DNA from 2 places in the Bradyrhizobium sp. LA6.1 genome. Region 1 is predicted to be linked to the other one. Evidence: riboswitches for the same ligand, from Rfam matches in the RefSeq annotation. Region 1 holds a riboswitch; the other holds the start of a gene.
What was found. Region 1 has a riboswitch for glycine ahead of ABIB99_RS05990 (D-amino acid dehydrogenase). Riboswitches for the same ligand answer to the same signal wherever they lie in the genome.
Positions count from the first base shown of each region.

Region 2: another riboswitch for glycine. It lies ahead of gcvT (glycine cleavage system aminomethyltransferase GcvT); the one in region 1 lies ahead of ABIB99_RS05990 (D-amino acid dehydrogenase).

Region 1 is NZ_JBEPQK010000002.1:501,489-512,365, reverse strand. It holds gene ABIB99_RS06020 (crotonase/enoyl-CoA hydratase family protein) at 1-112, opposite strand, end outside; gene ABIB99_RS06015 (TetR/AcrR family transcriptional regulator) at 211-792, shown strand; gene ABIB99_RS06010 (multidrug effflux MFS transporter) at 972-2,174, shown strand; gene ABIB99_RS06005 (glycosyltransferase family 39 protein) at 2,378-3,973, opposite strand; gene ABIB99_RS06000 (ABC transporter substrate-binding protein) at 4,187-5,797, opposite strand; gene ABIB99_RS05995 (M20/M25/M40 family metallo-hydrolase) at 6,065-7,195, shown strand; glycine riboswitch at 7,290-7,393, shown strand; glycine riboswitch at 7,397-7,511, shown strand; gene ABIB99_RS05990 (D-amino acid dehydrogenase) at 7,579-8,880, shown strand; gene ABIB99_RS05985 (ABC transporter permease) at 9,062-10,003, shown strand; gene ABIB99_RS05980 (ABC transporter permease) at 10,024-10,877, shown strand, end outside.
Region 2 is NZ_JBEPQK010000002.1:343,699-354,575, forward strand. It holds gene gcvP (aminomethyl-transferring glycine dehydrogenase) at 1-1,457, opposite strand, end outside; gene gcvH (glycine cleavage system protein GcvH) at 1,631-1,999, opposite strand; gene gcvT (glycine cleavage system aminomethyltransferase GcvT) at 2,011-3,159, opposite strand; glycine riboswitch at 3,303-3,391, opposite strand; gene alaS (alanine--tRNA ligase) at 3,625-6,303, shown strand; gene ABIB99_RS05205 (cyclic nucleotide-gated ion channel) at 6,310-7,536, shown strand; gene ABIB99_RS05210 (DUF3455 domain-containing protein) at 7,541-8,044, opposite strand; gene ABIB99_RS05215 (NADP-dependent isocitrate dehydrogenase) at 8,143-9,354, opposite strand; gene ABIB99_RS05220 (TrmJ/YjtD family RNA methyltransferase) at 9,703-10,877, shown strand, end outside.

The sequences.
Region 1 (10,877 bases):
TCGCCATCAGGCGGTCGACGAGGGCGTAGCTCAGCGCATTGAGCTTGTTCGGGCGATTGAACGTCAGCAGCGCGACAGCGCCTCGCGCTTCGGAGAGTACGAGATCGGACAAGTGCAGGCTCCTTCCAGGTCGAATTCCAGGTCGAACAGGCGCGGAAGTCAGCCACAGCGGTCTTGTCGTGTATACTCACTAGGCAGTATACATTTGCGATGTCAGGCAAAGGCGACACCACACGCGAGCAGATCGTCATCGCGGCGACGCGCCTGTTCTATGGCGAAGGCATCAGGGCGGTGAGCATGGACGCGGTCGCCGAGAAGGCCGGCGTCACCAAGAAGACGCTCTATTATCACTTCACCAGCAAGGACGAGCTCGTCGCCGAGACCATCGCGGCCAGGGACCAGCCGACGCTGGAGCTCTATATGCGCTGGTTCGCCGAGACCGAGGGCACGGTGGCCGACAAGGTCCGCGGTCTCTTCGCAAGGCTCGGACGCTCCGTGGATACGCCGCGATGGCGCGGCTGCGGATTCCTGCGCACCATCGCCGAGCTCGCAAACACGCCGGCACATCCCGCGGTCAAGGCCGGCGCGGCGCACAAGAAGCGTTTTGAAGCGTGGCTCGAAACCGAATTGCGCGGGCATGGCGTTGCCGGTGCAGCGGCGCTCGCGCGCCAGCTCGTGATCCTGCTCGACGGCGCCACGACCGTGATGCTGATCCATCGCGATCTCGACTATGTCGACACCGCGGGACGCTTGGCGCTCGGCCTGGTCGAGCAGGCCCGTAGCGCGCGATGATGGACGAGGCAGCCCTTCCCGAGCCGGCGACATCACCAATTCTTGTGCACCCGCCTGTCAGCCATCCCGAAACATGGGTTGTGCGGCGCAGCATAACCGATAGAAAAGCCTCTGATTTTCAGAGGTGAGCTTTGTCCGACGTCAATGCCGACGATTGGGTGTCCTCGGGACACCGGCCCATGGGTTTTCCAGAATTCGTCATCGTGATCGCGTCTATCATGGCGCTGAATCCGCTTGCGATGGACATGATGCTGCCGGCGCTGCCCAACATCGGGGCAGCCTTCGCCATTCCCAACGCCAACCATCTTCAGCTGGTGCTCTCGACCTTCCTGATCGGCTTCGGCGCCGGCCAGTTCGTCATGGGCCCGTTGTCGGACCGCTTCGGCCGCCGCCCGGTGCTGCTCGGCGGCATGGCCGTCTATGCGGTAGCGAGCGTGCTCGCGGTCGCCGCGCCCTCGTTCGAGACGCTGCTGCTGGCGCGCGCGCTGCAAGGGCTCGGTACGTCGGCGACGCGCGTGATCGCGACCTCGATCGTGCGCGACTGCTATGTCGGCCGCCGGATGGCGAGCGTGATGTCGCTCGCCATGATGGTGTTCATCGCGGTGCCGGTGATTGCGCCCTCGTTCGGGCAGGCGGTGCTGCTGGTCACGCAATGGCGCGGCATCTTCGTCGTACTGATGCTCTACGGACTGCTCGCGCTCGCATGGAGCGTGCTGCGGCTGCCTGAAACCCTTCCCGAGTCCGAGCGCAGGTCGCTGGCGCCCGCCGACGTGCTCTCGGCGTTCCGGCAGACCGTGACCAACCGCCAGACCATCGGCTATGCGACGGCCGCCGGCAGCGTGATAGGCGCGCTCTTTGCCTATGTCTTCTCGGCGCAGCAGGTCTTCACCGGCGTCTATCATCTCGGCCATTATTTCCCGATTGCCTTCGCCGCGATCGCGGCCGGCACCGCGATCGCCGGCTTCCTCAATGCGAAGCTGGTCGGACGGCTCGGCATGCGCGTGATCTCGCACAGCGCGCTGACGCTCTACACCGCGGTTGCGGGCGTGATGCTGCTGACGGAAAGCCTCGGCATGCTGCCGCTCTCGTTGTTCATGGTGCTGTCCGCCCTGATGATGTTCTCGTTCGGCATGATGGTCGCGAACTTCACCGCACTCGCCATGGAGCCGCAGGGCCACATCGCGGGCACCGCCTCCTCGCTCTACGGCTCGATCACGACGCTGATCGGCATCGTCGTCGGCATGGCGATCGGGCAGAGTTTTGACGGCACGCTGCTGCCGTTCTCGGTCGGCTTCTTCCTGTCGACGCTGGCGGCGCTTGCGATCGTGCTGGTGGTGGAAAAGGGACGGCTGTTCAAGCCGCATCATCGTCCCATCGGTTGAGGAACTTCCCGGCCGCATCGATGTTGTACTGCAGCAATTCGAAAGGCCGCCTCATGGAACCGGAACATCGCGAAGACAGCACCACCCCGGATCGGGCGGAAACGGAACGCCCGACGTCGGGCGCCGACCGAACTGCGTTCACTCCCCCCTTCGCGAGCGAAGGCCTCGAGCGAATCCGCGACAGCCACTGCTGAGCGCAAAGCCTAGTCCGTCGGGCGCCTGCTGGCACTGAAGTCCTGCGCGGCGCTCTCGGGCGTCGCGCTGCTCGTTCGCGGTGGCACGATCAGCACGACCACGTCCCGCGTCAGGCCGGGCTTGCCCCATAGCGTCGCCTGCACGGTGAACTGGCGTCTGACGAAATGCTCGGCGCGCGCGGACACCGACTCCATCCACCTGCCGCAATAGTCCTGGCCGCTGAAGCAGAGCGCGGCCCAACCGCGATCCAATGTCGTCTTTCGCGGCATGCCCCACCTGTACTGAAATTCGAACGGCCGCGCGTAATACGGATGGTCCGGACTGTAGAACGCGGTCGCAAAGGCAAGCGAATCGTCGCCACTGACGGCGCTGAGCGGTTCCCCGGTCAGCTCGTGCCATTCGCGAGTAATCTCGTTAGCTACCTGCGCGTAGAAATTCCGGCCCTCTTCGTAGCCGTGATTGTTGCGATAGACGGCGTGAATCGGGGCGGCGACGAAGACAGCGGCGAGCCCAACGATTGCGGTGATGACCGTGACATTGACGGTGTAGAATCTTTCGATCGGGTAGCGCGTGCCGCAAACGATCAGCACGACGAACAGGAACAGCCCTTGCAGCGCCCATAGCGACGGCAGATCGGTGCCCATCGCCAGCGACGTCAGGACCGGCAGTACGATCGTGCCGATCGCAACGTAAAAAAGAAGCCGCAGGCCGGAACTCATCGCGGCGAAGTCGGCCGCAAATTGTTTCAGCCGTGTGCCGGCGATGATCACCCAGAAGACGGCCGATACGCTGATGGCCGCCACGAGTCCGAGCAGGAAGTTCTGCACCTCGCCGAGCGAGCTCACGAAGTTGCCGTTGGCGTGCGCCATCGCGTAGGTGAAGGCCGACGCGCCCGTCGTCGCGAGCCAGTAGATATGCGGCGACAACACCGCGACCCCGACCACGACCGATATCCACGGCGAAGCGGACGCGAAATAGGCGCGGCGCGCGGGATGCGCCAGCGCGGCAAATGCAAAGCTCGCCACGAGGAAGACCGAATAATATTTGCCGACCATCGCCAGCGCCGTTGTGCATCCTACGGCGACAGCCCAGGCCGCGCTGCGGGTCTCGAACGCGCGCAGAAAACACCAGGTCGCGAGCGGCCAAAGCGCAAGCAGCACCGTATTGGCATTGAAGCGCTGGGCGTGGAATTGATAGGCCGGCGTCAGCATCAGGAGCAGCAGCACCAGGATGCGTTTGTGCCCGGTCACGAACTGCCGTGCGATCCGGTCGACGAAAAACAGGGCGAGCCCGGCATTGGCCATCGCCATCAATTGCAGCGACCAGTCGCTGAGCGGGAAGACGGAGGTCCACACCGCCGTAACCCAGCCCATCAGCGGCGGATGCTTGTGGTAGCCCCACGCGAAACGGCGCCCGAGCGTCCAGGCCTCGAGGGTATCAGGGTGCAGGCCGCTGCCGGCATAGGCGACGGCCAGATAGATCGTCCAGAGCGCGACAAAGCACACAATGAGAAGCGGCACGGCCCAGCCCGTCTCGACGCCGTCGAGCCAGCGCAGGAAAGGCCGCCGCCATCGCGCCGGCGCGCGATCGGACCGCTCGGCCATCGCCCGAAATGTAAAATCAATCGACACGGGACTCAAATGCAGGAAGGAAGTGATGTGCGAACTGCGCACATCTATTTCAAGTCAGAAACAAATAGCAATAAATGGACACTGGAAGAGCTAAAAGCTGACGCGAGGCTGACAAACGAAAACGGCGCCGCTGATGACAGCGACGCCGCGTAACGCTCGGGGAAGGCGCGCTGGCGCGCCCTCGCTTTACTCGGTCTTGTCGATGTTCCAGAACACCGGCGTCGCCGGGCCGTCGAGCACGCCGGTGAGCGACTTCCGCCACGCGCTCGGCGCCAGATACTGGCCGAGCGGCACGTAGATCACCTGGTCATAGGCTTCCTTCTGGATCTCGGTCGCGATCTTCTTCTGATCGTCGAGCGAGGCGGCGCGGACGAAATCGTCCTTGAGCTTCTCGATCTTGGCGTTTTCCGCCCAGCCGAACCAGCCCTTCTTGCCCTGCCCGCCGATCGACAGATTGGCGATCGGGTTGGACACGTCGGCGCTGACCCAGTTGGTGAAGAACATGTTCCAGCCGCCCTCCTTCGGAGGCTTCTGGCTGGCGCGCCGGCTGACCACCGTCTGCCAGTCGGTCGCTTGCGCGTCGACCTTGAAGCCGGCCTCGCGGAGCAACTGCACCGCGACCGTCGGCTGCGCCTTCAGCGTCACGACGTCGCCGGGCACCATGACCACGACGGGCGTACCGTCATAGCCGGACTCGGCGAGCGCCTTCTTGGCTTCCGCCATGCCGTTGCCCTTCACCAGCGATTCCGAGCCGACGTCGGTCGCGAACGGCGTATCGCAGATGAAGAACGCACCGCAGATCTTGTAGTATTTGGGATTGCCGACGAGCGCGTCGAGCACGTCCTTCTGGTTCATCGCCAGAAGTGCGGCACGGCGGATCTTCGGATTGTCGAAGGGCGGATAGAGGAAGTTCATGCGCCCAAGGGTCTGGTAGCCGAACTTGTTCAGCGTCTCGGTCTTGAGGTCGGCATTGCCTTCAAGGACGGGCAGCAGATCCCACGGCGGCACTTCCATGAAGTCGATGTCGCCCGATTGCAGCGCGTTCACTGCGGTCTGCGCATCCGGCATGGTGATCCATTCGACGCGATCGACCTTGACCAGCTTGCCTCCGGCAGTCCAGCTCGACGCCTCCTTGCGCGGCACATAGTCGGTGTTCTTGACGTAGACCGCCTTCACGCCGGGCTGGAATTCGCCCTGCACGAACTTGAACGGGCCGGAGCCGATCTGCTCGGGGATCTGCTTGTCTGGCGGCGTTTCGGCGAGACGCTTCGGCATCATGAAGGCGACGCGCGAGGACGGCTTGCCGATGGATTCGAGCACGAGGCCGTAGGGCTCCTTCAGCTTCAGCGTGATCGTCTTGGGGTCGGTCGCCTCGATGCTCGCAGTAAACTGCATCATCTGCTGGCCCATGCCGTCGACCGCGGCCCAGCGCTTCAGCGAAGCGGCGCAGTCTTCCGCCGTCACCGGCGTACCGTCGTGCCACTTGAGGCCGTCGCGCAGCGTGAAGGTGTAGGTGAGCTTGTCGTCGGAGATCTTCCAGTCCGCCATCTGCGGCTGGATCTTGAAGTTCGAGTCCGTCGCGATCAGCGTGTCGTAGACCATGTAGCCATGGTCACGCGTGATGTAGGCGGTGGTGAAAATCGGATCGATGATGCGCAGATCCGAATGCATCACCGCAGTGATGGTCTTGCTGGCGGCGGCAAGTACCGGCGAGGCCATCGCCGTCGAAAGCGCAACGACCGATAGCGCAAGTGTGGAGGCGAACGCGCGACGCCCCCGGCGCATCAAGCTCAACATAAAAGTTTCTCCTGACGTGAAACTGTTCAAAGGCAGGTTATTGGTTGAGCATTCGGTTCGTTCTTTAGGCGAACTAACCTCATGCGATGCCTTTGTCTTTCGAGACTTGCAGACAGTGTTGAGCGCGTCAATCCGGTTTCGCTGCAGCCCCAAGCGGCGCGCCCACGGGCTCCACAAAGATCGGTTTGGCTCTACAACGCTTTCCGCCAGTCCCGTCCGCGCCAATGCAATGCGCGTTCCATCTTTCGAAGCTTGAGAGACATTAAGATGAATCCAGCCAATCTTCCCTTCGATTCCGAGGCGATGCTCGAGGGCCTGCGCACCTGGGTGGAATGCGAGAGCCCGACCTGGGACGCGGGTGCCGTCAACCGCATGCTCGATATCGCAGCGCGGGATATGGCGATCATGGGTGCGACGATCGAACGCATCGGCGGTCGACAGGGCTTCGGCGGCGTGATCCGCGCGCGCTTCCCGCATCCGAAACAGGGCGAGCCGGGCATCCTGATCGCCGGCCACATGGATACCGTCCATCCGGTCGGCACCATCGAGAAGCTGAAATGGCGGCGCGAGGGCAACAAGTGCTACGGCCCCGGCATCTACGACATGAAGGGCGGCAACTATCTCTCGCTGGAAGCGATCCGGCAGCTGGCACGTGCGTCCTTCACCACGCCGCTGCCGATCACCGTGCTGTTTACGCCCGACGAGGAAGTCGGCACGCCCTCGACGCGGGACATCATCGAGGCGGAAGCCGCGCGCAACAAATATGTGCTGGTGCCCGAACCGGGCCGCGCCGACAACGGTGTCACCACCGGACGTTACGCCATCGCGCGGTTCAATCTGGAAGCGACGGGCCGGCCGAGCCATGCCGGCGCGACATTGTCGGCCGGACGCTCGGCGATCCGCGAGATGGCGCGGCAGATCCTCGCCATTGACGCGATGACGACGGAGGACTGCACCTTCTCGGTCGGCGTCGTGCACGGCGGACAATGGGTCAATTGCGTTGCCACGACCGCCACCGGCGAGGCGCTGTCCATGGCCAAGCGCCAGGCCGATCTCGATCGCGGCGTCGAGCGGATGCTGGCGCTGTCGGGCACGACCAATGATGTCACGTTCAAGGTGACGCGCGGCGTCACGCGCCCCGTATGGGAGCCCGATGCCGGCACCATGGCGCTTTATGAAAAGGCGCGCGGCATCGCCAAATCGCTCGGCACTGAGCTGCCGCATGCGAGCTCCGGCGGCGGCTCCGACGGCAACTTTACCGGCGCGATGGGCATCCCGACGCTCGACGGCCTCGGCGTGCGCGGCGGCAACGGCCACACGCTCGAGGAGTTCATCGAGGTCGAGAGCTTGGTTGAACGCGGGCGCCTGATGGCCGGCTTGCTAGCGGCGCTCGACTGACGACGCAGCCTTCGCACTGCACAATGCGTTGGCAGTCGCGGTTTAAATTTAGCCTTGTCTAAAAATGAGGCGCATCGTACTGCTCGATTGTCCACGCGACGATGCGGGAGAGATCGCAACGAGAGTTCAGGCTTTCGTTGCGGCGCCGACGGAGCAACCGCCCCGGAAACTCTCAGGCAAAAGGACCGTATCGTCAGGACGATCTGGAGAGAGGCGGCACGGCCAATGTGGTCGTGACGTCCACCGAAGGGGATAGTCCGGAGCTGACCTCGCCGAGGTCCTCGCCGGATCAAGCTCTCAGGTAACCGTGACAGATGGGGCGCCGCCAACGGCCTTTGGCCGGCGGTTAGCCGACTCTAACTCACGGGAGCCCCGAACCTGCCATGACCCATATCGCCATCATCGGCGCCGGCATCACCGGCGTAACGACTGCCTATGCCCTGCTCGAACGCGGATACAAGGTGACGGTGCTCGACAAGCACCGCTACGCCGCGATGGAGACGTCCTTCGCCAATGGCGGACAGCTCTCCGCCAGCAATGCCGAAGTCTGGAACAGCACCGCCACGATCCTGAAAGGCCTGCGCTGGATGTTCCGGCGCGATGCGCCGCTGCTGATGAACCCGCGGCCGAGCTGGCACAAATATTCGTGGATGAGCGAGTTCGTCGCCAATATCGGCAACTACCGCGCCAACACGGTTCAGACCACGCGGCTCGCGATCGAAGCCCGCAAGCATCTGTTCGAGATCGCGGAGCGCGAAGGCATCGACTTCGATCTCGAACGCCGCGGCATCCTGCACATCTATCACGACAAGAAGGGTTTTGAATCCGGCCTGCAGGTCAATGCGCTGCTGAAGGAAGGCGGGCTCGATCGCCGCCCGGTGACGCCGGAGGAGATCCGCGCCATCGAGCCGACGCTGCGCAAGGACTATTTTGGCGGCTTCTACACGCCGTCGGATGCGACCGGCGATATCCACAAGTTCACGCGCGGACTTGCGGAAGCCTGCAAGCGGCGCGGCGCGACCTTTATCCACGAAGCCAACATCGATTCCATTGCCCAGGCAGGTGGCGGCTTTGTCATCGGCTGGGCTGATCTTTCGGCCAGTGACACTGTCGCATCCGCGCGCGGCATGCTGAAGGCGGATGGCGTCGTGATCTGCGCCGGCGTGGCCAGCCGTCACTTCGCCGCCCTGCTCGACGAGCGCGTCAACGTCTATCCGGTAAAGGGCTACTCGATCACCGTTCAGCTCGACACTGCCGCAAGCCGCAATGCGACGCCGACCGTGAGCCTGCTCGACGAAGCCGCAAAAATCGTCACCAGCCGGCTCGGCGCCGATCGCTTCCGCGTCGCAGGCACCGCCGAATTCAACGACTTCAACCGCGACATCCGCGCCGACCGCGTGCAGCCGCTGGTCGACTGGGTGCGCAGCAACTTCCCCGGCGTCGAAACGTCCAAGGTCGTGCCCTGGGCCGGGCTGCGGCCGATGATGCCGAACATGATGCCAGTGGTGCGCGCAGGACGGATGCCAGGCGTTTTCTTCAACACCGGCCACGGCCATCTCGGCTGGACCTTGTCGGCCGCGACCGCGCAGATGATTGCCGGGACCATCGACGGCTGGCGCGGGCTCAACGCACCGCCGACCGCACCCTCACTCAGGGTTGAGCGCGAGTTCCGCCATGCATCCTGAGTGGCCGATATCGGAGGCTCGGCGGCCTCTTGCGACCGCCCTGCCCTTGGCACACAATTTGCCCCGAAAGGTCGGCTTCTCCGGCCGGCTTTCCAGCCCGAGTGACAGGCGTGCATGATAGACAGAACCGATTCCACGGGGGCCTCCCGGCCCCACAAGTTCCGCAGCCGGAGATAGGTGCATGCTAGGTTATCTCATTCGCCGCGTTCTGGCCGCGGTGCCCGTGATGGGCGTCGTCGCGCTGTTCGTCTTCCTGCTGCTGCGGCTGACGCCGGGCGATCCCGCCGCAATTCTCGCCGGCGATAACGCGACGCCGGAACGGCTCGAACGCATCCGCGACTCGCTCGGCCTCAACGAGCCGCTGATCGTACAATTCATCACCTGGGTGAACAAGCTGCTGCACGGCGATCTCGGGACGTCGCTGATCTCCAACCTGCCAGTCATGAAGATGATCAGCCAGCGCGTCGAGCCGTCGATCTCGATCGCGCTCTCGACGATCATTCTCGCCGTGATCGTCGCCGTGCCGCTCGGCGTCATCGCGGCGTGGAAGCACGGCACCTGGATCGACCGTTTCGTGATGGGCCTCTCCGTGCTCGGCTTCTCCGTGCCGGTGTTCGTGGTCGGCTATCTCCTGATCGAGGTCTTCGCGATCGACCTTCGTTGGGTGCCGGTGCAGGGCTTCCGCAGCATCTTTAACGGCTTTGGACCGTTCTTCGAACGCATCATCCTGCCGACCTGCGCGCTCTCCTTCATCTACATCGCGCTGATCGCGCGCATGACGCGTGCGGCGATGCTCGACGTGCTCGGTGAGGACTACGTCCGCACCGCCCGCGCCAAGGGCATCAACGAGGTCGCCGTGATGATGCGCCATGCGCTGCGCAACGCCGCGGTGCCCGTCATCACCGTGATCGGCACCGGCTTTGCGCTGCTGATCTCCGGCGTCGTCGTCACCGAGAGCGTGTTCAACATCCCCGGCATCGGCCGCCTCACGGTGGACGCGGTGTTGGCGCGCGACTACCCAGTCATCCAGGCGATGATCCTGCTGACGTCGCTGATCTATGTCGTCGTCAATCTCCTGATCGACGTCGCCTACACGCTGCTCGATCCCCGGATCCGGTACTAGGGCTAAGGATAGCAACAAAAATGTCCGTCGATAGCCTTCCCCAGTCGTCCATTCCGATCACGTCGCCGCTGCGGCCGCGTTTCGGATTCCTCACCTCGACGCCGATCATCGCGGCGGCCACGATCTTGCTCGCGCTGATCGTGCTGGTCTCGATCCTGGCGCCGCTGATCGCGCCGCATGATCCGGTCCAGCTTGCGCCCTCGCAGCGGCTGAAGCCGGCCTCGGCGCAGTTCCTGCTCGGCACCGACGCCTATGGCCGTGACCTCTTGTCGCGCGTCATCTATGGCGGCCGCATCTCGCTCCTGATCGGCATCGGCTCGGCGATCCTGTCGATCGTCATCGGCCTTGCGATCGGCCTCGTCTCCGGCTTCTTCAAGCTGGTCGATGCCGTCCTGATGCGCGTCATGGACGGCCTCATGGCGATGCCGAGCATCCTGCTCGCGATCGCCGTGGTGTCGCTGTCCGGCGCCAGCATCTGGACCGTGCTGGTCGCGATCACCATCCCCGAGATACCGCGCGTGGCGCGCCTGGTGCGCTCGGTCGTGCTGTCCGCGCGTGAGGAGCCCTATGTGGAAGCCGCGATCTCGGTCGGCTCCAGTCTGCCGAAGATCATGTGGCGACATTTGATGCCCAACACGATCGCACCACTGATCGTCCAGGGCACCTATGTCTGCGCCTCCGCGATCCTGACCGAAGCCATCCTCTCCTTCCTCGGCGCCGGCATCTCCCCGGAGACGCCGACCTGGGGCAACATCATGGCCGAGGGCCGCCAGTATTTTCAGCTCAAGCCGACGCTGATCTTCTGGCCGGGCCTGCTGCTCTCGATCGCCATCCTCAGCATCAATTTGATCGGCGACGCTGCCCGCGACGCCCT
Region 2 (10,877 bases), 160 kb from region 1:
ATGTAGCGCAGCATCTCGGTTTCCGAGCGATGCGCGTGGAACACGGGATGGGTGAGGAAGGCGGTCCCGCGCTTCAGCGCCTCCGGCAGCGCCTCGCGCGTGGTCGCGTCGATCTCGGCGTAAACAAGCGTGCCGCCGAACGCGCGCCAGACCGCCTCGACGGTCGCCGGCGTCGTGGTCTCGTCGAGCGCGATGCGGAGCGCGGTTTCGCCAACGCCGAGGTTGATCTTCTCGGCGGTAGCGCGCGCGACGATCTCGGCGCGCTTGGCACCGGCGTCCACGCTGAGCGTGTCGAAGAAGCTATCCGACTGCGGCGCGAAGCCGAGCTTGCGTAGGCCGGCGGCAAGCACGGCGGCGCGGCGATGCACGTTGCGCGCGATCTGCGCAAGCCCCTCGGGGCCGTGATAGACCGCGTACATCGAGGCGATCACGGCGAGCAGCACCTGCGCGGTGCAGATGTTGGAGGTCGCCTTCTCGCGGCGAATGTGCTGCTCGCGGGTCTGCAGCGCGAGGCGATAGGCCGGCATCCCGCGCGAGTCCACGGAGAGGCCGACGATGCGGCCGGGCAGCGAGCGCTTCAGCGCATCGCGCACCGCCATATAGGCCGCGTGCGGCCCGCCATAGCCCATCGGCACGCCAAAACGCTGCGCCGAGCCGATCGCGATGTCCGCGCCGAGCTCGCCGGGCGAGGCGAGCAGCGTCAGGGCCAAGAGATCGGCGGCAACGATCGCGAGCGCGCCCTTGGCCTTCAACGTCGCGATCGCGGGCCTGAGGTCGCGCACGGCGCCCGAGGAGCCCGGATATTGCAGCAGCGCGCCGAGCACGTCGGATTTGTCGAGATCGGTGAGGGGATCACCGACGATCAGGGTCCAGCCCAGCGGCTCGGCGCGGGTGCGCATCACAGCCAGCGTCTGCGGATGGACGTCCTTGTCGACGAAGAAGGCCTTGGCTTCGACCCGTGAGTGCCGCTCCGCGAGCGCCATGGCTTCCGCCGCGGCGGTCGCTTCATCCAGCAGCGAGGCGTTGGCGACGTCGAGCCCGGTGAGATCGCAGATCATGGTCTGGAAGTTGAGCAGCGCCTCCAGCCGGCCCTGGCTGATCTCGGGCTGATAGGGCGTGTAGGCCGTGTACCAGGCCGGGTTCTCCAAAATGTTGCGCTGGATCACCGCGGGCAAAATCGTGCCGGAATAGCCTTGGCCGATCAGCGAGGTGAAGACCTGGTTCTCTCGCGCGAGCTCGGCCATGTGCGCGATCGCCTCGGTCTCGCTCAAGGGCTTGCCGAGATCGAGCGGGGCGGTCTGCCGGATCGAGGCCGGCAGCGTCTCCGCCATCAGCGCGTCGACGCTCTTGGCGCCGACGGCCTCCAGCATTGCGGTGACGTCGCGCGCCGACGGGCCGATGTGGCGGCGAACGAAGGTGGCGGCGGTGTCGCCATTGGATTTGCGGTGCGCGGTCATCATGGGTCCTCGCTTTAGATTTCGCTGTCGCCGTCATGCCCCGCGAAGGCGGGGCATCCAGTAAACGCAGGCGTCACGGCTTGAGCCGAGAAGCCGCGGCGTACTGGATCACCCGCCCCAGTGCGCACAAGGCGGGTGATGACACCGAATATGAGGTCAGAGTTCGCTTCATCTCACGCCGTATGTGCCTTGTAAGCGGCCTCATCCATGAGACCGCCGAGCTCGCTCTTGTCGGCCATCCTGATCTTGAAGAACCACGCCTTGCCTTGCGCGTCCGAGTTGACCAGCGCCGGCTCGGCGGCGAGCGCGTCGTTGGTCTCGAGCACCTCGCCGGTGACAGGCGCGTAGACGTCGGAGGCGGCCTTCACCGATTCCACGACGGCGGCGGCTTCCGCCTTCTTCAGGGCACGGCCGGCTTTGGGCAGCTCGACGAACACGACGTCGCCGAGCTGCGACTGCGCGTAGTCGGTGATGCCGACGGTGGCGACGTCGCCGTCGATGGCCAGCCATTCATGGTCGGAGGTGTACAGCGTCGTGGTCATTTTCTCAGTCCTCAGCGTTTGTAGGTGTTTTTCACGAAAGGCATGGCGGCGACGGTGAGCGGCAGCCGCTGGCCGCGCACCTCGGCGAAGAGTTTTGTATCGAGCGCGCTCGATGCCGTGGGCACATAGCCCATCGCGACCGGCGCGTTCAGGCTCGGGCCGAAACCGCCCGAGGTGACCTTTCCGATCGGCTCGCCGCCCGCTTCATCCGCAAACAGCAGCGCGCCCTCGCGCACCGGCGCGCGGCCTTCCGTACGCAGGCCGACGCGGCGGCGGCTTGCGCCGTGATCGAAATGAGCGAGGATCGCATCAGTGCCGGGAAAGCCGCCGGTGCGCGCGCCGCCGCTGCGGCGGCTCTTCTGCACCGACCATTCCAGCGCGGCCTCGACCGGCGTGGTGGCGGTGTCGATGTCGTGGCCGTAGAGGCAGAGCCCGGCCTCCAGCCGCAGGCTGTCGCGGGCCCCTAAGCCGATCGGCATCACATCGGGATTGTCCAGCAGCGTTTTGGCGAGGCGCTCGGCATCGGCCGCGGGGACCGAAATCTCGAACCCGTCCTCGCCGGTGTAGCCGGAGCGCGAGACGAAGCAGTCGAGACCGGCAACCTTGTGCGGGCCGGCGTCCATGAACTTCATGGCGGGGGCCTCTGCACACAATTTCGCCAGCGCGCCTTCTGCCTTCGGGCCCTGCAGCGCGATCAGGGCGCGGTCTTGAAGCGAATCGATGATGCAGTCATCCGAGAGATGCGCGCGCAGATGCGCCTCGTCCACTTCCTTGCAGGCGGCGTTGACGACCAGGAACAGGTGATCGCCGAAATTGGCGACCATCAGATCGTCGAGAATCCCGCCGTCGGCATTGGTGAACTGGGCGTAGCGCTGCCGCCCCGGGGCAACCGCGACGATATCCTGCGGCACCAGCCGCTCCAGCGCGCGGGCGGCATCCTCGACCTTGCCCGACTTCGGCCGAAGCGCGAGCTGGCCCATGTGGGAGACGTCGAACAGGCCCGCGGAGGAACGGGTATGGAGGTGCTCTTTCAGGACGCCCGCGGGGTACTGTACGGGCATGTCATAGCCCGCGAACGGCACCATCTTGCCGCCGAGGGAGACATGAAGCCCGTGAAGGGGCGTACGTTTGAGGGAATCTTGGTCGTCGCGCGCAAGCATCACGGGGCCCTCGGCGGTTCCCCGGGGACGATTCCCCGGTAGCAACCAGTCGAAGCCCCATCTGTCGCTGTGCCTGAGAGTATTATCCCGTCGGCGGACGTCGTCCGGGCTATGCCCGTCGGCGCCTCTTTCCAGATGTCGTCAAAGCCACGCGGTCCTTTTGCCTGAGAGTTTCCGGGGCGGTTGCTCCTTCGGCGCCGGCACCAAAGCCGGTCTCTCCCGACGTGGCCGTACGATACAGATGGGTACAGACCACAGGCCGGCCAAGCCTGTCAACGCGCACCTGGCGGCTTTCAACGGGATTGCAAACCGGATTGCGCGCCTGCGGCAACTCACTGATCTCCTTGCACAGTTTCTGGACAGCGCAGCTGGCCTTGTCTAAAAGCGCTTTGACCCGCAGATATCAGCCCAAATGCCCGGTTTGGATGGCGTATCGCGGGTCCAAGCACACCCGATTGGATGAACATGAGCGGCGTCAACGAGATCAGGTCGACCTTTCTGAACTTCTTTGCCGAGAACGGCCACGAGATCGTGTCCTCCTCGCCATTGGTGCCGCGCAACGACCCGACGTTGATGTTCACCAATGCCGGCATGGTGCAGTTCAAGAACGTCTTCACCGGCGTCGAGAAGCGGCCCTATCAGCGCGCCACCACCTCGCAGAAATGCGTGCGCGCCGGCGGCAAGCACAACGACCTCGACAATGTCGGCTACACCGCGCGCCATCTCACTTTCTTCGAGATGCTCGGCAATTTCTCGTTCGGCGACTATTTCAAGGAGCGGGCGATCGAGCTGGCCTGGACCCTGATCACCCGGGAGTTCGGGCTCAAGAAAGACAAGCTGCTCGTCACCGTCTACCACACCGACGACGAGGCGGCCGGGCTGTGGAAGAAGATCGCCGGCTTCTCCGACGACCGCATCATCCGCATCCCGACCTCGGACAATTTCTGGGCGATGGGCGACACCGGCCCGTGCGGCCCGTGCTCGGAGATCTTCATCGATCGCGGCGATCACATCTGGGGCGGACCTCCGGGCTCGCCGGAAGAGGATGGCGACCGCTTCCTCGAATTCTGGAATCTCGTGTTCATGCAATACGAGCAGGTGACGAAGGAGGAGCGCGTGGATCTGCCGCGTCCCTCGATCGACACCGGCATGGGGCTGGAGCGCATGGCCTGCATCATGCAGGGCGTCGACAGCGTGTTCGAGACCGACCTGTTCCGCCATCTGATCGACGCGACCGCGTCCGCGCTCGGCAGCGGGCCGAACGAGCAGACCGTCGCCTCGTTCCGCGTCATCGCCGACCATCTGCGCTCCTCGGCCTTCCTGGTCGCGGATGGCGTGCTGCCCTCCAACGAGGGCCGCGGCTATGTGCTGCGCCGGATCATGCGCCGCGCGATGCGCCATGCGCAGCTGCTGGGTGCGAAAGAGCCGCTGATGCATCGCCTGGTCTGGGCGCTGGTGCGCGAGATGGGCCAGGCCTATCCCGACCTGATGCGCGCGGAAAATCTGATCGAGGAAACGCTGCGGCTGGAAGAGACCCGCTTCCGCAAGACGCTGGTGCGCGGCTTGTCGATTCTCGACGAGAAATCGGCCGGCCTGAAGAAGGGCGACATGTTCGACGGCGACGTCGCCTTCACGCTGTACGACACCTACGGCTTCCCGCTGGACCTGACCCAGGACGCGCTGAAGTCGCGCGGCATCGGCGTGGATCAAGCTTCGTTCACCGACGCGATGGAGCGCCAGAAGGCCAAGGCGCGCGAGTCCTGGAAGGGTTCGGGCGAGGCGGCCTCCGAGGCAATCTGGTTCCCGCTGCGCGAGAAGCTCGGGGCCACCGAATTCCTGGGCTATGAGACCGAGAGCGCCGAAGGCGTGGTTTCCGCGCTGGTGAAGGACGGCCAGGAAACTGCGAGCCTCAAGGCCGGCGAGACCGGCGCGATCGTGCTCAACCAGACGCCGTTCTACGCGGAGTCCGGCGGCCAGGTCGGCGACACCGGCGTGCTCAGCGGCGAGGGCGGCATCAAGTTCCGCGTTACCGACACGCAGAAGAAGCTCGGCGATCTCTTCGTTCACGTCGGCACCGTCGAGAGCGGCGAGCTGAAGCTCGGCACCGCGCTGCAGCTAGAGGTCGATCACGGCAGGCGCACCTCGATCCGCGCGCACCATTCGGCGACGCATCTCATCCACGAGGCGCTGCGCCAGGTGCTCGGCGACCACATCGCCCAGCGCGGCTCGATGGTCGCGCCGGATCGTTTGCGTTTCGACTTCGTGCACCCGAAGCCGATCACGGCGGAAGAGCTTGCCCGCGTCGAGGACATCGCCAACGACGTGGTGCTGGAGAACGACGAAGTCACGACATGCGTGATGGGAGTCGATGAAGCGCGCGAGGCCGGCGCGCGCGCGCTGTTCGGCGAAAAGTATGGCGACGAGGTCCGCGTCGTCTCGATGGGCCGGACCGCGCGGGAGCGCGGCACCAACGCGCTCGGCTGGTCCGTCGAGCTCTGCGGCGGCACCCATGTGAAGCGCACCGGCGACATCGGCCTGATCACGCTGACCGGCGAGAGCGCGGTCGCCTCCGGCGTGCGCCGCATCGAGGCGCTGACCGGCAACTACGCGCGCAGGCACGCCAACGAGACCATGGCGCTGGCGAAGACCGCGGCCAACGAGCTGCGCACCTCGATCGACGACGTCCCGGCGCGCATCACAGCCCTGATGGAGGAGCGCAAGAAGCTCGAGCGCGAGCTCTCCGACGCCCGCAAGAAGCTCGCGATGGGCGGCGGTACATCCGTCGGGAACGGCGCAGCCGCAGGCGTGCGCGAGGTCGGCGACGTCAAGCTGATGGCGCGTGCGGTCGAGGGCATCGAGATGAAGGATCTCAAGAGCCTTGCGGACGACGGCAAGAAGCAGATCGGCTCCGGCGTGGTCGCCATCGTCGGCGTCACCGAGGACGGCAAGGCCGGCATCGTGGTCGGCGTCACCGCGGATCTCACCGCGCGCTTCAATGCCGTGAACCTGGTGCGCGTCGCCTCCGAGGCGCTCGGCGGCAAGGGCGGCGGCGGCCGACCCGACATGGCGCAGGCTGGCGGTCCCGATGGCGCCAAGGCGCCCGAGGCGCTCGCGGCGATCGAAAAAGCGATGGCAGGCGCGTAAACGGCCATGCGCCTCGTTCCGCGAGGACGTGGCTCGGCCGATCCCAACCTAAGGGATCGCCTGTACGAATTGCTGGAGCACGATCCGCTCGCCTACTCGATCGGATCGCGCTTCATCCAGGTGATCATCAGCGTCATCGTGCTCGACGTGGTCGCGATGATCCTCGCCTCGGTGCCGGAGCTCGACGCGCGGTTCGACACGCTGTTCAGCGCGGTCGCCGTCCTCGCCGTCATCGTGTTCGCGCTCGAATATCTGGCGCGGCTGTGGACCGTGGCGGGGCACACCCAGCGCAACGGCTCCGCGCTGTCCGACCGGCTCTCTTATGCCTTCTCCGCGCTCGGCATCATCGACCTCATGGCGTTCCTGCCGGCCGCGATCGTGCTGGCCACCGGCCGGCACGCGACGCTGGCTGGGCTCGGCGTGCTGCCGTTCTTCAAGCTGATCCGTTATTCGCCGGCGATGCGCTCGCTGCTCGCGGCCATCCATGCCGAGCGGCGTGCGCTGATCGGCTGCATCGTCATCCTGATCGGTGTGGTACTGACCTTCGCCTCGCTGCTCTACGCCATCGAGCGTGATGTGCAGCCCAGCAAGCTCGGCACCATTCCGGACGCGATGTGGTGGGCAATCGTGACGCTCGGCACCGTCGGCTATGGCGACGTCGTGCCGGTGACGCCGCTCGGTAAATTCATCTCGGTGTTCGCGATCATCTCAGGCTTTGCCATGATCGCGCTGCCGGTCGCGATCATCTCAACCGCCTTCGCCGAGGAGGTGAGGCGGCGCGATTTCGTGGTGACCTGGGGCATGCTGGCGCGGGTGCCGCTGTTCTCGCATCTTTCGGCCGCGGAGATCGCCGACATCATGCGGTTACTCCGGGCCCGCACCATCGAGCAGGGCGAAATATTGGTGCGCCGTGGCGATACCGCCTCGTCGATGTATTTCATCACTGCCGGCGAGGTCGAGATCGCGCTGCCGAGCCAGCAGGTGCGCCTCACCGACGGCACCTTCTTCGGCGAGATCGCGCTGCTACATAAGACCAAGCGCAGCGGCACGGTGACGGCGACGCGCAAGACGCGGCTGCTCGTGCTCGACGCCCAGGATTTTCACGCGCTGATCGAGCGCATGCCGACGCTCGCCGCCCACGTCCACCAGACCGCGAAGGCACGGCTCGAGGAGACCGGCGATCTTGCGGCGGCAGAATTGGCGCAGGCGGAGCGCGACGACACCGACCGCTGAGCGGTCAGCCCTTCTTCAGGAAAATGTAGTCGGCCGAGTAGGGCGCGCTTTTGAAATCGCCGGCCTTGTCGCAAGAACCCTCGAGCTTGCCGCCGTGGGTGTTGATGCGCTGGACGGTGGTGACCGGCGTCAGGATGCCGCTGCCGCGGCGGGAGGCGACCTCCAGCTTGAGCCAGGGGATATCGGCGGCGGTTGCGCCCGGCGCGTTGCCGATGGCCTTGCCGGCCACGGCGCTGCCGTCGGCGAGTTCCCAGTTCGGGCCGGCATAGTGGCGGCCGACGGTCTTGCCCTCGGACAGCAGCGTCGCGACCGGCTCGCGGAAAGCCCAGGCGAGCTTGCCGTCGGCGGCTGCCTTGCAGTCATAGACCTGCGCGCCTTCGGCATGGACGCTGAGCACGACGGTCTCGCCGGGGGCGGCGATGGCGTCGGGGAGCGGCTCCGCGGCTGCGGCGGGTCCGGCCACGGCCGCGAGCAGCAGGCAAGGGACGGCGAACTTGATGATGGACATGGGTGGCCTCCGCGCAAGGGTGTCAAAATGAATGGGCCGCGCCCAAGCGCGGCCCATAATGATCTCTAACCCCGATCAGACGAAAATAATGCGCGGGCTTACGCCAACGCTTTCGTGAGATTCTCGGCGACCTTGTCGAGGAAGCCGGTGGTCGAGAGCCAGCGCTGGTCGGCGCCGACCAGGAGCGCGAGGTCCTTGGTCATGTAGCCTTCCTCGACGGTGTCGACGCAGACCTTCTCCAGCGTGCTCGCGAACTTGGCGAGCTCGGCATTGTTGTCGAGCTTGGCACGGTGCGACAGGCCGCGGGTCCAGGCGAAGATCGACGCGATCGAGTTGGTCGAGGTCTCCTTGCCCTTCTGGTGCTCGCGGTAGTGGCGGGTCACCGTGCCGTGGGCGGCTTCGGCTTCCACGGTCTTGCCGTCGGGGGTGAGCAGCACCGAGGTCATCAGGCCGAGCGAGCCGTAGCCCTGCGCGACCGTGTCGGACTGCACGTCGCCGTCGTAGTTCTTACAGGCCCAGACATAGCCGCCGGACCATTTCAGCGCCGAGGCCACCATGTCGTCGATCAGGCGGTGCTCGTAGGTCAGGCCCTTGGCCTCGAATTCCTTTTTGAACTCGCGGTCGTAGATGTCCTGGAAGATGTCCTTGAAGCGGCCGTCATAGACCTTGAGGATGGTGTTCTTGGTCGAGAGGTAGACCGGGTAGTTGCGCAGCAGCCCGTAGTTCAACGAGGCGCGGGCGAAGTCGATGATGGAATCGTCGAGATTGTACATCTGCATCGCGACGCCGGCGCCCGGGGTCTTGAACACTTCCTTCTCGATGACGGTGCCGTCCTCGCCGACGAACTTCATCGTCAGCGTGCCCTTGCCGGGGAACTTGATGTCGGTGGCGCGATACTGGTCGCCATAGGCGTGGCGGCCGATGATGATCGGCTTGGTCCAGCCGGGAACCAGGCGCGGCACGTTCTTGCAGATGATCGGCTCGCGGAAGATCACGCCGCCGAGAATGTTGCGGATGGTGCCGTTCGGCGACTTCCACATCTGCTTGAGGTTGAACTCCTTCACCCGGGCCTCGTCCGGGGTGATGGTGGCGCACTTGACGCCGACGCCGACCTTCTTGATGGCTTCGGCGGCGTCGATGGTGACCTGATCGTTGGTCTCGTCGCGGTACTCCATGCCCAGGTCGAAATACAGCAGCTCGACATCAAGGTACGGGTTGATCAGCTTGTCCTTGATGTACTGCCAGATGATCCGGGTCATCTCGTCGCCATCGAGTTCGACGACGGGGTTGGACACCTTGATTTTTGCCATGATCGGGGAAGCCTCTTGGGAACGGCGCTTTGGCGCGCCACGGGAATATCCGCCGCCTCTTAGCACCGGACTGCAGCGGGCGAAAGCCAAGGGATTATGCACTTTTAGCTCATCCAGCTTGCCCAGATGGGGGGCGGGGCGGGCCCTGTCGCGGGGGCGGGCCTCAGGCTTCAGAAGAGATTCAAAAGTCGAATCCAACCCGTTATTTCCCTTGAGAATTTCGTCAGGACAGGCAAACGACAGGCGAACGGGCAGCCGGCCCCAACGGATCGGGGCAGACCGGCTTTGAATCAATTCCTGAAGAGCGCCTTGCCAAGGCCTTGAGAACCAGTGTGAAAGCGAAGCGAGATGTCGGGGACTGACAAGAGCAAGGCGGGCCTTTCCCTCGACGGTCCCATCGTGATCCTGGTCGAGCCGCAGCTTGGCGAAAACATCGGCATGGCCGCGCGCGCCATGGGCAATTTTGCGCTCAACCGATTGCGCATCGTCAATCCTCGCGACGGCTGGCCCAATATCGCCGCGCAGCGCGCCGCGGCCGGCGCCGACTATATTCTGGAAAAGGTCGAATTGTTCGACACGGTCGGCGAGGCGGTCGCCGACCTCGATCTGCTGTTCGCCACCACCGCGCGTCCCCATGACCAGGCCAAGCCGGTGGTGGGGCCCGAGGCAGCCGCGGCCGAGATCTCGGGTCACGTCGCGACCGGGGGCAAGGCGGGCATCCTGTTCGGCCGCGAGCGCTGGGGGCTGACCAACGAGGAGGTCGGGCTCTCCAACCGCATCATCACCTTCCCGGTCAATCCGGGCTTTGCCTCGCTGAACCTCGCCCAAGCCGTGCTGCTGGTCGGCTATGAATGGTTCAAGCGGGCAACGTCAGGCGAGCTGCCGCACAGCATGCCGGAGCGTTCCGAGCGCGCCTCGCAGCACCAGATGCAGGCCTTCTTCGACAACCTCATCCGCGAGCTCGACCGGGTCGAATTCCTCCGCCCGGCCGAGAAGCGCGACACCATGCTGGTCAACCTGCGCAACATCTTCAGCCGGATGGAGCCGACCAAGCAGGACATGCACACCCTGCACGGGGTGGTGATGGCGATCGCGGAAGGGCGCAAGGGCCCGGCCAAGGGCGGCGTGCTCGACGGCGAGCAGGCCACGCGCTTGCGCGCGCTGCTGGCCGAGCACGGCCAGGGCGGCGGCGTGCCCGACAGCGGCTCGACGGTGCGCGGGCTCGCCCGCCTGCTCCGCCGCAACCCGACCGACGCCGAGCGCCTGCTCTGGCAGGCCCTGACCCGCGACCGCCGCTTCGCAGGAGGGTTCAAGCGCCAGACCCCGGTCGGCCGGCACATTCCCGATTTCGTCTCGTTCCCACACCGGATCGCGATCGAGCTGGTCAATCCGGGCGAGGGCGAGACCATCGCGGCCGATCGCGCGGGCCGGCGGACGTGGCTGGAGGCGCGCGACTATCGCGTGCTGGAGATCCGGGCGGCAGATGTGGAGCGCGATCTCGAGGCGGAGCTGGTGCGGTTGCA